DNA from 3 places in the Saccharothrix syringae genome. Region 2 is predicted to be linked to each of the others. Evidence: riboswitches for the same ligand, from Rfam matches in the RefSeq annotation. Region 2 holds a riboswitch; each other region holds the start of a gene.
What was found. A riboswitch is a leader RNA that binds a small molecule or an ion and turns the genes downstream of it on or off. The one in region 2 is predicted to bind cobalamin.
Positions count from the first base shown of each region.

Region 1 (4,428 bases), 5.1 Mb from region 2:
GCCGCCCAAGCCCGACGCGGAGTCCTACTACGTGCGCATTCCGGACCCGGTCGCGCTGCTGGGGCACCTGCGGCCGGTCTTCGGCGCGCGGCTCGCCGCGTCCGAGCGGTTCGCCGCCGCGGCGGGCGAGGCCGTGGTGTCGTTCTACCGCTCGCACGTGCGGCTGCCGTTCGAGGCGGGCCGGGTCGGGCCGGTCGTGGCGGGCGGCACGATGCAGGCCCCCGGCGCGGCGGGCGGCGCGGGCGTGGCGCCGGACCTGCTGGCGTCGCTGCTGTTCGGGCCGCACGGGATCGACGGGCTGACCGCGCGGCAGCCGGATGTCTACCCCGGGCCGAACGCCGAGCTGATGCGGGTGCTGTTCCCGCCGGTGCGGGCCGACGTGCTGACGTTCTACCTGCCGTAGCGACCGGGACCGCGGTGCGGGTCGGCGGTCGCGGTGCGGTGCTCAGGCGCCGCGGCCGGCCAGTTCGACGCCGAGGGCGACACCCGTGAGCACGAGCAGCGCGCCGGAGGCGGCCAACGCGCGCCGGTAGCCGGTGTCGCCCAGGTGCCGGGGACCGGTGTGGTCGGGCTCGGGCACCGCGCAGGTCAGGCGGCGCAGGTCAGGCGGCGCAGGTCAGGCAGCACGGCCGGGCGGCGCGAGGCAGTGCGAGCCGCGCGACGTGGGCCGGGCGGTGCGCGCGGTGCGGCGCCGGGCGGGTGGCGCCCCGGGTCAGGCGGCGGGTGCGGCGGGGGCGACGATGTCCGCCGACAGCGGGGCCACCACGCCGATGATCTCCCCCACCGTCTCCGCGGGCACCCCCGCCGCCGCCAGCGCCTCGGCCAGGTGGCCCGCCACGAGGTCGAAGTGCGCCTGCCCGATGTTCATGCCGCGGTGCACCTCCTTCATCGAGCGCCCGGTGTACTCCTGCGGCCCGCCGAGCGCGGCGGTGAAGAACTCGACCTGCCTGCCCTTGAGCCGGGACATGTTCGTCCCGCTGAAGAACGGGGCCAGCCCCGGGTCGCCCAGCACGCGCCCGTAGAAGTCGTCGACCACGCTGACCAGGGCTTCCTGGCCACCGATCCGGTCGTAGGTGCTCGTCATCCGCGCCCCCCGGGGTGAGTGGGAGCCACCAGTGCACCGCGGCGGCGTTGCCGCGCCGTCAACCCCGCGTCGCCATCGTGAAAACCCCGGGGCGGCAGACTGGGCCGCGTGTCCGAGTTCGCCGATGTCCTGGCCACCCTGCGGCAGGTCCGCGGCCTGAGCCCGTTCTTCGCCCTCGACGTCGGCCGTCCCGACCCGGGCTGGCACGACGGCGCCGCGCTGCTGGGAGGCCCCGCGCTGCCCGACGTCCTCGGGCGGATCGCCGACCGCTACCGCACCGGCGAACCGCGGGTCGCCGCCTCGCTGTTCTTCCTGGGCTACTCCGCGCGGCTGCTGTGCCCGGTGGTCGCCGCCCGCGTGGTCGGTGGCGCGGTGCCGGACGTGCGGCCGGCGAACCTCTGGTGGCGTTACGACGAGGACGGCCTGCGGGTCCGGTTGAAGGAGCCCGTGGCGGGGGTGGGCGTCGCCGAGCCGCTGGCGCCGGTGGTGGGGGCCCTGCGCGCGGTCACGCCGGTGGCGGCCGGGTTGCTGTGGGGGAACGCGGCGTCGTCCGCGGCCGGGGCGCTGCGGACCGCGGCGCGTGCCGGGGTGGCGACCGCGGAGCAGTGCGTGGCGCTGGGCGAGGAGCTGTTCGCGGAGCCGCCGCTGCGGGGGACCGGGGTGTTCGTCCCCTTTCCGGGCGAGGTGGTGTTCCGGCGGCGCAGCTGCTGCCTGTACTACCGGCTCGACGGCGGCGGGAAGTGCGGTGACTGCGCGTTGACGTGAGGCGCACGACAACTCTTCCGGCCGGTTGTGCCGCCGGGCGATCGACATCTACGGTTCGCAGGCCGCAGTGGACGGGAAGCCGGTGGGAATCCGGCGCGGTCCTCGCCACTGTGACCGGGGAGCCAACCCGCCGAGCACGTCACTGGTCGCACGCGCGGCTGGGAAGACGCGGGGACGGTGTCGATCCGGGAGTCAGGAGACCGGCTGCGGCACGAGTTGTTGTTGACCTTCCACGAGGTATGGAGGAGGCCGTCATGACGAGCCCCGCGCAGTCCGTCCCCGTCCACGTCCCCAGGTGGGCCTACGCCGTCGCGCTGGTCGCGCTGCTGGTGACCTGGCTGGTGCTCCAGGAGAACGGCATCGCGCTCGGCCACGCCGCCGAGACCGTCCACGAGTTCTTCCACGACGGGCGCCACGCGCTCGGCGTGCCCTGCCACTAGGCGCGCCGGGTGTCCGCTTACCGGAGTCTGCTGCTGCGCGGGATCGGTTCGGGCGGGTTGTCCGGGCTGCTCGCGGGTCTGGTCGGGGTGCTCGTGGTGGAGGCCCCGATCCGGGCGGCGCTGGCCGTCGAGGAGGCGCGGCCGGCCGAACCGGGTGCCCACGACCACGGTGAGGTGTTCAGCCGCGGCACCCAGGTGGTGGGTGGCGCGCTGGCGGCGGTCGTGGTCGGGCTCGCCGTCGGGGCGCTGTTCGCCACCGCCTACGCCGGGGCGCGGCACTGGTTCCCGACCAGGGCGCCGTTCACCCGGGCGGTGTGGCTGTCGGCCGCGGCGTTCGGCGTCGCGGTGCTGCTGCCCGCGGTGAAGTACCCGGCGAACCCGCCGGGGGTCGGCGAGAGCACGACGGTGGAGTACCGGACGGTGCTCTACCTGGGGTTGATCGCGGCCGGGCTGCTGGTCGTGCACGGCGCGGGCGTGCTGGTCCGGCGGTTGGCGCACCTGCCGGCGCCGGTCCGGGCGGCCGTCACCGCGGTGGCCGTGGTGGCCGCGCTGGCGGTGCTGCTGGTGGTGTTCCCGGCGACGCCGGACGACGTGCCCGCGGACGTGCCGGCGGGCCTGCTGTGGGAGTTCCGGCTGGCTTCGCTGGCCGAGCAGGCCACGCTGTGGCTGGGCCTCGGCGTGGTGTTCGGCCTGCTGGTCGACCCGGCGGTGCGGGTGCGGAGGCGGGTGTCGGCTCTTTAGCCGGGGACACCGGGGTTCGGCGGGTCCCAGCGGTCCGCCGAACCCCGGTGGGCCCGGTGAACCGGCGGGGCTTCAGCGGTCCCCCGGCCCCTCAGCCGTCCAGCAGCGGGGCGAGCGTCGTCAGGTCGACGCCCACCAGGGAGTCGCGGAACACGCGGCGCTCGCCACCCGGCACCTCCACGTCGCACGGCACCACCAGCACCGTGCAGCCTGCCGCCACGGCGGAGGCCACGCCGGTGGGCGAGTCCTCGACCGCCACGCACCGGGTCGGGTCGACGCCGAGCAGGCGGGCGGCCCTCAGGTACGGCTCGGGCAGCGGCTTGTTCAGCCCGTCCACCTCGTCACCGCAGACGGTCACGTCGAACAGGTCGCGACCGATGGTGTCCAGCGCGACCTCGGTCAGGCCCCGCTCGGTCGAGGTCACCAGCGCCATCGGCACGCCGGACGCCCGCACCGCGCGCAGCGCCTCCCGCGCGCCCGGCCGCCACGGCAGGCCGGCCCGGAAGACCTCCTCGGTGCGCCGCATGATCCACGCCGCGCCGTCCTCCAGCTCCTCCTCGGTGGGCGCGTCGACGCCGACCTCGGCGAACAGCATCGCCATGGTCCGGGGGACGCTGGAGCCGACCATGGCGTGACGGGTCTCCAGCGACAGCTCACCGCCCAGCTTCTCGACGAACTCGAACAGCGGGACGTCCCACAGCTTCTCCGAGTCCAGCAGCGTGCCGTCCATGTCCCACAGCACAGCCTCGACCGTCATCCACACCCTTCCCGCGAAGTCCGCGAACCGGCGCGCCCCGAAGCGTCGGGGTGACACGACCCGGCGTGGGCCAGCCTACGGCGTCGGGCGGGCGCCGGGGGTCGTAGTCTGACCAGGTGACCGATCCGGACCAGGCCGCCCAGACCCCCTTCGACCCCCGCAAACCGCTCACCAACCCGATCATGGTGGCGGCCTTCGAGGGGTGGAACGACGCTGGCGACGCCGCCAGCACGGCGATCGAGCACCTGCAACTCACGTGGGACGCGACGCCGCTGGCCGAGATCGATCCGGACGACTACTACGACTTCCAGGTGACCCGCCCCACAGTCCGCATGGTGGACGGCGTCACCCGGAGGGTGGAATTCCCGACGACCCGGCTCTCGGTGTGCCGACCGCCGGGGTCGGCCACCGACGTGGTGCTCGTGCACGGGATCGAGCCGAACATGCGCTGGCGGAAGTTCGCCGGCGAGCTGCTGCGCCACATCGAGGACCTGGGCGTGACCACGGTGGTCACGCTGGGCGCGCTGCTGATGGACACCCCGCACACCCGGCCGGTCCCGGTGACCGGCACCGCCTACGACGCCGCCGCGGCCACCAAGTACGGGCTGGAGCGGTCCCGGTACGAGGGGCCGACCGGGATC
Region 1 covers NZ_CP034550.1:8,291,418-8,295,845, forward strand. Annotated here, with positions in the region: gene EKG83_RS34355 (GNAT family N-acetyltransferase) at 1-403, shown strand, start outside; gene EKG83_RS49275 (hypothetical protein) at 446-580, opposite strand; gene EKG83_RS34360 (group I truncated hemoglobin) at 713-1,084, opposite strand; gene EKG83_RS34365 ((2Fe-2S)-binding protein) at 1,193-1,849, shown strand; cobalamin riboswitch at 1,898-2,072, shown strand; gene EKG83_RS34370 (CbtB-domain containing protein) at 2,104-2,289, shown strand; gene EKG83_RS34375 (CbtA family protein) at 2,299-3,030, shown strand; gene EKG83_RS34380 (HAD family hydrolase) at 3,122-3,787, opposite strand; gene EKG83_RS34385 (PAC2 family protein) at 3,904-4,428, shown strand, end outside.
Region 1: linked by a shared signal. The riboswitch ahead of EKG83_RS34370 (CbtB-domain containing protein) and the one ahead of cobN (cobaltochelatase subunit CobN) in region 2 are both predicted to bind cobalamin.

Region 2 (4,428 bases):
GTACAGCTTCCCGGTCATTCGTCCTCGCTCGCGATCGCGTTGACGGCCGCGGCGGTCATGGCGCTGCCGCCCCGGCGACCGCGCACGACCAGGTACTCCAACCCGAGCGCGTTGGCCGCCAGCGCGTCCTTCGACTCGGCCGCCCCGATGAACCCGACCGGCACGCCCAGCACCGCGGCGGGCCTCGGCGCGCCCGCCGCCACCATGTCCAGCAGGTGGAACAGGGCCGTGGGGGCGTTCCCGATGGCCACCACCGCGCCGTCCAGCCGCTCGCCCCACAGCTCCAGGGCGGCGGCGCTGCGCGTGTTGCCGATCTCCTCGGCCAGCGCGGGCACCCGCGGGTCGCCGAGCAGGCACAGCACCTCGTTGTCCGCCGGCAGCCGCCGCCGCGTCACGCCCGAGGCGACCATCTGCGCGTCGCACAGCACCGGGGCGCCGCCCAGCAGCGCCTCCCGCGCCCCGCGCACCACGCCCGGCGAGAAGGCCACGTCGTCGACCAGGTCGACCATGCCGCACGCGTGGATCATCCGCACCACCACCCGCGCCACGTCCGCGGGGAACCGGTCGAGGTCGGCCTCGGCCCGGATGGTGGCGAACGACCGGCGGTAGATCTCCGCGCCGTCCCTGACGTAGCTGGTCACCTGATCTCCTCGTACCCGTCGTCGGTGGCGACGAACTCCACCACGTCCCCGGCGGGCCGCCCGCACCGGCGCGCGCAGCCCGACCAGTGCACGCGCCCCGCGTGCGGCGTGCCGACCCACCGGGCCACGTCGGCCCGCACGTCGCTCAACGACTTCGCGCACCCCGGCCGCCCGGTGCACGCGCTCACCCCGTGCCAGGGGGAGTCCGGCGAGGTGAACAACCCGTTCGTGTCGGTCCCGGCGGGCACCACCACGCTGCGCCACGGCGTCACCCGCACCGGCACCCCGGCGAGCAGCCGCGCGTCCAACCGCCCCAGCGGCACCCCGGCCACGACGACCGCCCCGACCGGTCCGGGCATGACCGGCGTCACAACGGCGGGCAGGCGCTCGTCGACGACGGTCCCGAAAGCCGAGGTGATCCTCCCCACACCGCCGTCCACTTCGGACAGCCGCCAGGCGTCGCCGCGCACCTGCTGGAACAACCGCGCCGCGGTCACCACCGCCGCCACCGGGTCGTCCACCCGGACCCCTGAATCGTGGCCTGCCAGGAACAACGCGTCCCCGACCAGCCCGATGTCGCCACCCAGCCCGCTGACCGGGCCACCGACCGTGACCAGGAACCGCCCGGACAGCCCGGCCAGCTCCGGCACCGCGCACAGCGCCGCGTCGATCCCGTCGACCAGGGCCTGGTTGTCCTCCAGCGGCGCGGCCACGACGTTCCGGATCCGCTCGTGCGTCACCGAGGGCAGCAACCCCGCCTCGCGCAACCGGGCGCCCAGCTCGACCTCTGCCCCCGGTGCCAAGCCCCTGACCTGCACGTTGGCCCGCGAGGTCAACTCCAGGAACCCGTCCCCGAGCTCCAGCGCCGCCTCCCGGAGCACGTCGAGCTGACGGGCGCTCAGCGTGCCGCCGGGCACCCGCACCCGCGCCAGCCCGCCGTCGGCCGCGCGGTGCACGTCGACGGCGCCGGGGCAGGCGTCCGGGCGAACTCGGTCGGTGGACATGGGCTGGATGCTAACCGCCCGTTAGGGTGGCCTCCGAACGGCGAAGCAACAGGAGGAAGCCGGTGCGAGTCCGGCGCGGTCCCGCCACTGTGACCGGGGGAAGCCCCGGGAGTCAGGAACTCCGCCCAGCCGTCCCCTACGACCTGGGGCGAGGACCCCCGAGGGATGGAGCCCGCACGTGATCCTGCTGCTGTCGACCTCCGACACGGACCTGCTGTCCGCCCGCGCGAGCGGCGCCGACTACCGCCTGGCCAACCCGGCCCGCACCACCGTCGACGACCTCCCGGCCCTGCTGGAGGGCACCGACCTGGTGGTGGTCCGCATCCTCGGCGGCCGCCGCACGTGGGAGGAGGGCCTGGACCACCTCCTGGCCGGCCCTCGCCCGGTCGTCGTCCTGGGTGGCGAGCAGAACCCGGACGCCGAGCTGATGGAGCTGTCCACCGCGCCCGCCGGCGTCTGCGCCGAGGCGCACGCCTACCTGGCCCACGGCGGCGCGGCCAACCTGGCCCAGCTGCACGACTTCCTGTCCGACACGGTCCTGCTCACCGGCCACGGCTTCAGCGCCCCCGAACCGGCCCCCACCTGGGGGATCCTCGACCGCGAGACCGGCACCACCCCCACCGGCCCCACCATCGCGGTGCTCTACTACCGCGCCCACCACGTGGCCGGGAACACCGCGTTCGTCCACGCCCTGTGCGACGCCATCGAGGCCAAGGGCGGCACCCCGCTCCCGATCTTCTGCGCGTCCCTGCGCTCCGCCGACGAGTCCCTGCTCGCCGAGCTGCGCAAGGCCGACACCCTGGTGGTGACCGTCCTGGCGGCGGGCGGCACCACCCCCGCCACCGCCTCCGCCGGCGGTGACGACGAGGCGTGGGACGTGGGCGCCCTCGCGGCCCTCGACGTCCCCATCCTCCAGGGCCTGTGCCTGACCACCAGCCGCACCGCGTGGGATGAGAACGACGACGGCCTGTCCCCGCTCGACACGGCCACCCAGGTGGCCATCCCCGAGTTCGACGGCCGGATCATCACCGTCCCGTTCTCCTTCAAGGAGGTCGACGAGGACGGCCTGACCGTCTACGTGGCCGACCCGGAGCGGGCCGCCCGCGTCGCGGGCCTCGCCGTCCGCCACGGCAGGCTCCGCCACGTCCCCCCGGCCGACCGCCGGATCGCGATCATGCTCTCGGCCTACCCGACCAAGCACTCCCGCATCGGCAACGCCGTCGGCCTGGACACCCCCGCCAGCGTCGTCCGCCTGCTCGAAGCGCTCCGGGAACGCGGCTACGACATCGGCACCGACCTCCCCGGCGTCGACAACCAGGACGGCGACGCCCTGATCCACGCCCTCATCGCCGCCGGCGGCCAGGACCCCGACTGGCTCACCGAGGAACAGCTCAAGGGCAACCCGGTGCGGCTACCCGCCACCCGCTACCGGACCTGGTACCAGACCCTCCCCGCCGACCTCCGCGAAGCCATGGAGGAGCACTGGGGCGAAGCGCCGGGCACCCTCTTCGTGGACGGCGACGACATCGTCCTGGCCGCCCTGCGCTCCGGCAACGTGGTCGTGATGGTCCAACCCCCGCGCGGCTTCGGCGAGAACCCCATCGCCATCTACCACGACCCGGACCTCCCCCCGAGCCACCACTACCTGGCCGCCTACCGCTGGCTGGAACAGGAGTTCCAGGCCGACGCGGTGGTCCACGTGGGCAAGCACGGCAACCTCGAATGGCTCCCCGGCAAGACCGCGGGCATGAGCGCGTCCTGCGGACCGGACGCGGCCCTGGGCGACCTGCCCCTGATCTACCCGTTCCTGGTCAACGACCCGGGCGAGGGCACGCAGGCGAAGCGCCGGGCCCACGCCACCCTCGTGGACCACCTGGTACCACCCATGACCCGCGCCGACAGCTACGGCGACATCGCCCGCCTGGAACAACTCCTGGACGAGCACGGCACCATCGCCGCCATGGACCCGGCCAAGCTCCCGGCCATCCGAGCCCAGATCTGGACCCTCATCCAGGCCGCCAAGCTCGACCACGACCTGGGCCTGGAGGACCGCCCCCACGACGCCGAGTTCGACGACCTCCTCCTCCACGTGGACGGCTGGCTCTGCGAGATCAAGGACGTCCAGATCCGCGACGGCCTGCACGTCCTGGGCGAGGCCCCCACCGGCGAAACCCGGGTGAACCTGGTCCTGGCCATCCTCCAGGCGAAGCAGATGTGGGCGGGCAGGACGACCCTCCCCGGCCTGCGGGAAGCCCTGGGCCTGGAGGACACCACCCGCACCTCGACGGACGAGGTCGAGGCCGAGGCCCGAGCCCTGGTCCAGGCCATGGAAGACGCCAACTGGACCAAGGCCACCGCCCGCACCCTCACCACCGACGACGACGTGGCCGCCATCCTCGAATTCGCCGCCGAGGAAGTGGTCCCCCGCCTCTCCCGCACCACCGACGAACTGACCAACGTCCTCCACGCCCTCGACGGCGGCTACGTCCCGGCGGGCCCCTCGGGCTCCCCCCTGCGAGGTCTGGTCAACGTCCTCCCCACCGGCCGCAACTTCTACTCGGTGGACCCCAAGGCGGTCCCGTCCCGCCTGGCCTGGGAAACCGGCCAGGCCATGGCCGACTCACTGCTGGAGCGCTACCGCGCCGACACGGGGGAGTGGCCCCCCTCGGTGGGCCTCTCGGTCTGGGGCACCAGCGCCATGCGCACGGCAGGCGACGACATCGCGGAAGTACTGGCCCTCATGGGCGTCCGCCCCACCTGGGACGACCAGTCCCGCCGGGTAA
Region 2 covers NZ_CP034550.1:2,486,172-2,490,599, forward strand. Annotated here, with positions in the region: gene EKG83_RS11695 (precorrin-2 C(20)-methyltransferase) at 1-18, opposite strand, end outside; gene EKG83_RS11700 (precorrin-8X methylmutase) at 15-641, opposite strand; gene EKG83_RS11705 (hypothetical protein) at 638-1,645, opposite strand; cobalamin riboswitch at 1,653-1,788, shown strand; gene cobN (cobaltochelatase subunit CobN) at 1,824-4,428, shown strand, end outside.

Region 3 (4,428 bases), 2.9 Mb from region 2:
CGGCAGCGTGAACAGCACCGTGGGCCCGGCGACGCCGCCGAGCAGCACGTGGAACACCACCCGGACCGCGATCACCGCCAGCCCGAACTTCAGGAACACCCCGTAGGCACCCGCCCACGGCGTGTCCGGCCGGCACGACACGGCCACGTACCCGGCGACCGCGACCACGAGTGCGAGCAGCACCGGATTGGTGGTCCGCGTGGCGACGGCGGCCAGGCACAGCGCCCACAGCCACCACGCGCCGGGGTGCGGTGTCACTCCGGCGCCCTGGCGCGCCGGCGCGCGGTCCACCAGCCCAGGCCACCGAGCACGAGCACCGCCGCGACACCCGCGAGCAGGCCGAACGTGCCACCGGACGACGTGCTCGCCGCCGGTTCGACCGCGACGGGCGTGCCGCCGGTCGCGGACGGTGCCGGGGTGGGGGAGGACGGTGCGCTGCTGCTCGCCGGCGCGCCCGCGGAGGCCGTGGGCGGTGCCGAGGTCGTGGCGCCCCCGGTCCCCGAGGTCGTCGGCTGCGCGGTCGGCACCGGCTGCCCCGGGGTCGGTTGCGGCGCGGGCGGCTGGGGTTGTGGCTGGGGCTGGGGTGGTGGCTGCGGTTGTGGTTGGGGGACCGGTTGTGGTTGGGGTTGCGGCTGGGGAGCGGGTGCCGGCGGTGCCGCGCTCGGCGGCGTCCCGGCGCCGAACGACCAGCCCTCGACGCTGCCCGGAGCCGGGTCGTGCACCCCGGCGCCCGCGCTGCTGTAGGTCCAGCCGCTGCCGGGCGTGCCGTGCCAGTAGGACCAGTAGGCCGTGGTGGGCGCGCCGTTGCACGGGTCCGGCAGGCCGTCGACCCGGCAGACCATGCCTGCTTGGCGCGGCAGGAACTCGTAGCGGAACCCGGCGGCGGACAGCGCCGCCAGGCCGCTGGCCGGGTCACCGGGCGCGCAGCCGGTCCGCACCCCGCCCAACGACCCGAAGTCCACCACGACGCTCACCCCGGCGCAGGACGCGGCCCAGGCGGCGGGGGAGAGCAGCGCCGGAACGGTGACCGCGATCAGCACCGCCGACGAGGCGGCGAGGCCGCGGGAGGTCGCTCGCGGACGCCGGTGTGCCGTTGCCGCGCGGGCGGCAGCCGTGACCGGTATCGCCGACGAGGCCGCGAGACCGCGTGAAGTCACTTCCCGACCCCGGCGTGCCGCTGCCGCGCCACCACCAGCAGCAGCGCACCCGCGGCCAGCAGCAGCGAACCCAGCCACGTGGCCGGCCCGACCGGTACGCCCGTGCGGGCCAGCTCCCGCCCGCCACCGGCCGCCGCCACCGCGGTCGTCGTGGTCGTGGTGTCCGAAGTGGAGGCCGCCGGGGTCGTGGAGGTCGGTGCCACCGGGCAGTCGAGCACCGGCACGCCGGTCACCGCGCCCTCGGCCGACAGCTCGGCGTAGCCCACGCCCACCAGCCCCAGCACGGCCTGCGCGCTCGCGGCCTGCGCGGTCGCGGCGGTGAAACCGGTCCGGTCGTAGGCGATCGCACCGCGGTCCGCCCCGGCCGCCGAGCAGCCCTGGGCCAGCCCGGCGAGGAACGCCGCCGCCCGGTCCGCCTCGGCGGTCCGACCACCCGCGCGCAGCGCCTGCGCCGCGAGGCCGGTGCTGTTGGCGTTGCCCTCGTCGTCCTTGCCGTCCTCGCGGAACCCGCCGCCCGGCTGCTGCTGCCCGGCCAGCCAGGTCAGCGCCTCGGCCAGCGCCGCGTCGTCCGCGGGGGTCCGGTCCACCGCCAGCAGCGCCTGCACGGCCATCGCGGTGGTGTCCACGTCGGGCACGCAGGGCTCGGCCAGCAGTTGCACCGGGAAGCCGGTGCCCGGGCACCGCGTGCCCAGCATGAAGTCGACCGCGTTGCGCGGCGCGCTCTGCCGGCGCTCCAGCGCCAGCACCGCGAACGCCTGGGTGAAGCCGTTGGAGAAGTCCTGCGGGACGTCGGAGAACCGCCCGGAGGGCGCCTGCAGCGCGGTCAGGCCCGCGATCAGGTCGACCCCGCCGAAGTCGGTCGGGTCCAGGCCGCGCACCTGCACGGCCAGCGCGAGCTTGGCGTACGAGCCCGCGTAGGAGGTGTTCGGGTCGCCGAAGTGCAGGTAGGTCGCGACGGTCTCGGGCCGGGCGAACCAGGCGGTGATCGCGTCCGCGCGGTCCTCGGCGACGCCGGCGGCGGCGAGGGCGAACAGCGCGTCCAGGGTCAGGCCGTGGTCGACGAACCGGGTGCCGCCGTACTCGGTCTCCAGGTGGTCGCCGTCGACGAGCCGCCGGGCCAGCCACCCCGCCGCGGCGGCGGCCACGCCCGCCTGGGCCGCGCTGGCCGAACTCGCGTTGGCCGAAGCCGCGTCTGCTGGAGCCGCGCCGACGGGAGCCGCGTCCGCCGGAGTCGCGCCGACGAGAGTCGCGTCCGCCGGAGCCGCGCCGACCAGAGCCGCGTCCGTCGACGACGTGCCCGCCGAAGGCGCGTCGGCCGGCGGCTGCGCGTGGGCGTGCGGCGCGACCAGCAGCGCGGCGACGGCGGCGACCGCGGCGGCGGTCCGTCTGATCGGCCTGATCGGCATGTTCGACCTTTCCGGGCGCGAGGCGCGCGAGCGGACCCCGGACGGCCTTCACCCGGGCTCCGACCCGCTGACCTCGACGGTGTCTGGAGCGTGCCGCGCGTGGCGGGTGTTCGGGCTCGTCCCGGGCCGGGACCTACCGTTGCGGGCCAGCGCCGGACTTCGACCGGCTTCCCCCTGTTCACGCGCGATTGCCGATCGTCTGCCACCGACCACGGTGTGTCAATCCGCCTGTGGCGCGATGCTCGCCACCCGCGCATGCGGTTACCGTTCGTCGATTCGATCTGGGGACGGACTGGGGAACGAGGGGTGTGGGATGGCGACTCTGGCGTCGGTGCGCGAGGGCCTGGTGGCGTGGGTCGCACGGCGTTCGGCGACGCGGTGGATCATGGGCAAGATCGGTTCACGGGCGTTGTCGCTGCTCCCGGACCGTGCGCTGGTGCCGCTGAAGCGGGACGGCGTCGAGCCGGTGGCGGAGCTGGAGCGGATGCGGGAGTCCGGGCCGGTGCACCGGGTGCCCGTGCCGTTCGGCATTCGCGTGTGGTTGGTCACGGGCGAGTCGGAGGCCAGGGAAGTGCTTTCCGACACAGCGGCGTTCAGTAACGATTACACCCGCCTGGGCGCGGCGGTGGGGCGGCTGGAGCAGTCGCCGGGTGGTCTCGGGTTCGCCGACCCGCCGGACCACACCCGGCTGCGCAGGCTGCTGACGCCGGAGTTCACCATGCGCCGGCTGTCGCGGCTGGTGCCGCGCATCGACGAGATCGTCACCGAGCGGCTGGACGCGATGGAGGCCGCGAAGGGGCCGGTGGACCTGGTCAAGGAGTTCGCCCTGCCGATCCCGTCGCTGACGATCTGCGAGCTGCTGGGCGTGCCCTACGACGACCGCGACCGGTTCCAGCAGCTCGCGGCGGCGAGGTTCGACCTGTTCGGCGGCGCCGGCCAGGCGCTGGGCGCGATCTCGGAGTCGCTGGAGTACATGCGCCACATCGTGGAGCGCGAGCGCCGCTCGCCCGGCGACGGCCTGATCGGCATGATCATCCGCGAGCACGGCGACGCGGTCGACGACGCGGAGCTGGCCGGCCTGGCCGACGGCGTGCTCACCGGCGGGTTCGACACCACCGCGAGCATGCTGGCGCTGGGCGCCTACGTGCTGCTGCGCGACGACGAGGCGCGTGCCGCCATGCGCGACGACGACGCGGCGGTCGCCCCGCTGGTGGAGGAGCTGCTGCGGCACCTGAGCGTGGTGCAGGTGGCGTTCCCGCGCTTCGCCCGCAACGCCCTGACCGTGGGCGGGCAGCGGATCGAGGAGGGCGACGCGATCGTGGTGTCCCTGGCGGCCGCCAACCGCGAGGGCACGCCCGGGTTCGACCACACCCGCAAGTCCTCGTCGCACCTGGCGTTCGGCTACGGCGCGCACCGCTGCGTCGGCGCCGAGCTGGGCCGGATGGAGCTGCGCGCGGCGTACCCGGCGCTGCTGCGCCGGTTCCCGAACCTGCGCCTGGCCGAGGACCGCCCGGTCTTCCGGGCCGCCTCCATCGTCCACGGCGTGGACCGGCTCTTGGTCCACACGCGCTGAGCGCCCGAACGGGGTCCGCAACGGCGCGGGCCCCGACCTTGAAGCAGCGCTTAACGCACGTGCATGAGGTTTCACTTTTCTTGAAACCCCCACCGGGGCACGGTGGTCCCATGACCGGACGAGGCGTGCTGCGGGTGGGGCTGCTGGCCCTGCTGTGGGGTTCCTGCTTCCTGTGGATCGAGCTGGCGCTGACCGGGTTCGCGCCGGCGCAGATCGCGACCGCGCGGTGCGCGCTGGGCGCGGCCTTCGTGTTCGCCCTGGCGCGCCGGGCGGGCCAGCGCCTGCCGCGCGG
Region 3 covers NZ_CP034550.1:5,361,391-5,365,818, forward strand. Annotated here, with positions in the region: gene EKG83_RS23235 (CbiQ family ECF transporter T component) at 1-258, opposite strand, end outside; gene EKG83_RS23240 (hypothetical protein) at 255-1,040, opposite strand; gene EKG83_RS23245 (prenyltransferase/squalene oxidase repeat-containing protein) at 1,154-2,563, opposite strand; cobalamin riboswitch at 2,648-2,788, opposite strand; gene EKG83_RS23250 (cytochrome P450) at 2,877-4,136, shown strand; gene EKG83_RS23255 (DMT family transporter) at 4,247-4,428, shown strand, end outside.
Region 3: linked by a shared signal. The riboswitch ahead of EKG83_RS23245 (prenyltransferase/squalene oxidase repeat-containing protein) and the one ahead of cobN (cobaltochelatase subunit CobN) in region 2 are both predicted to bind cobalamin.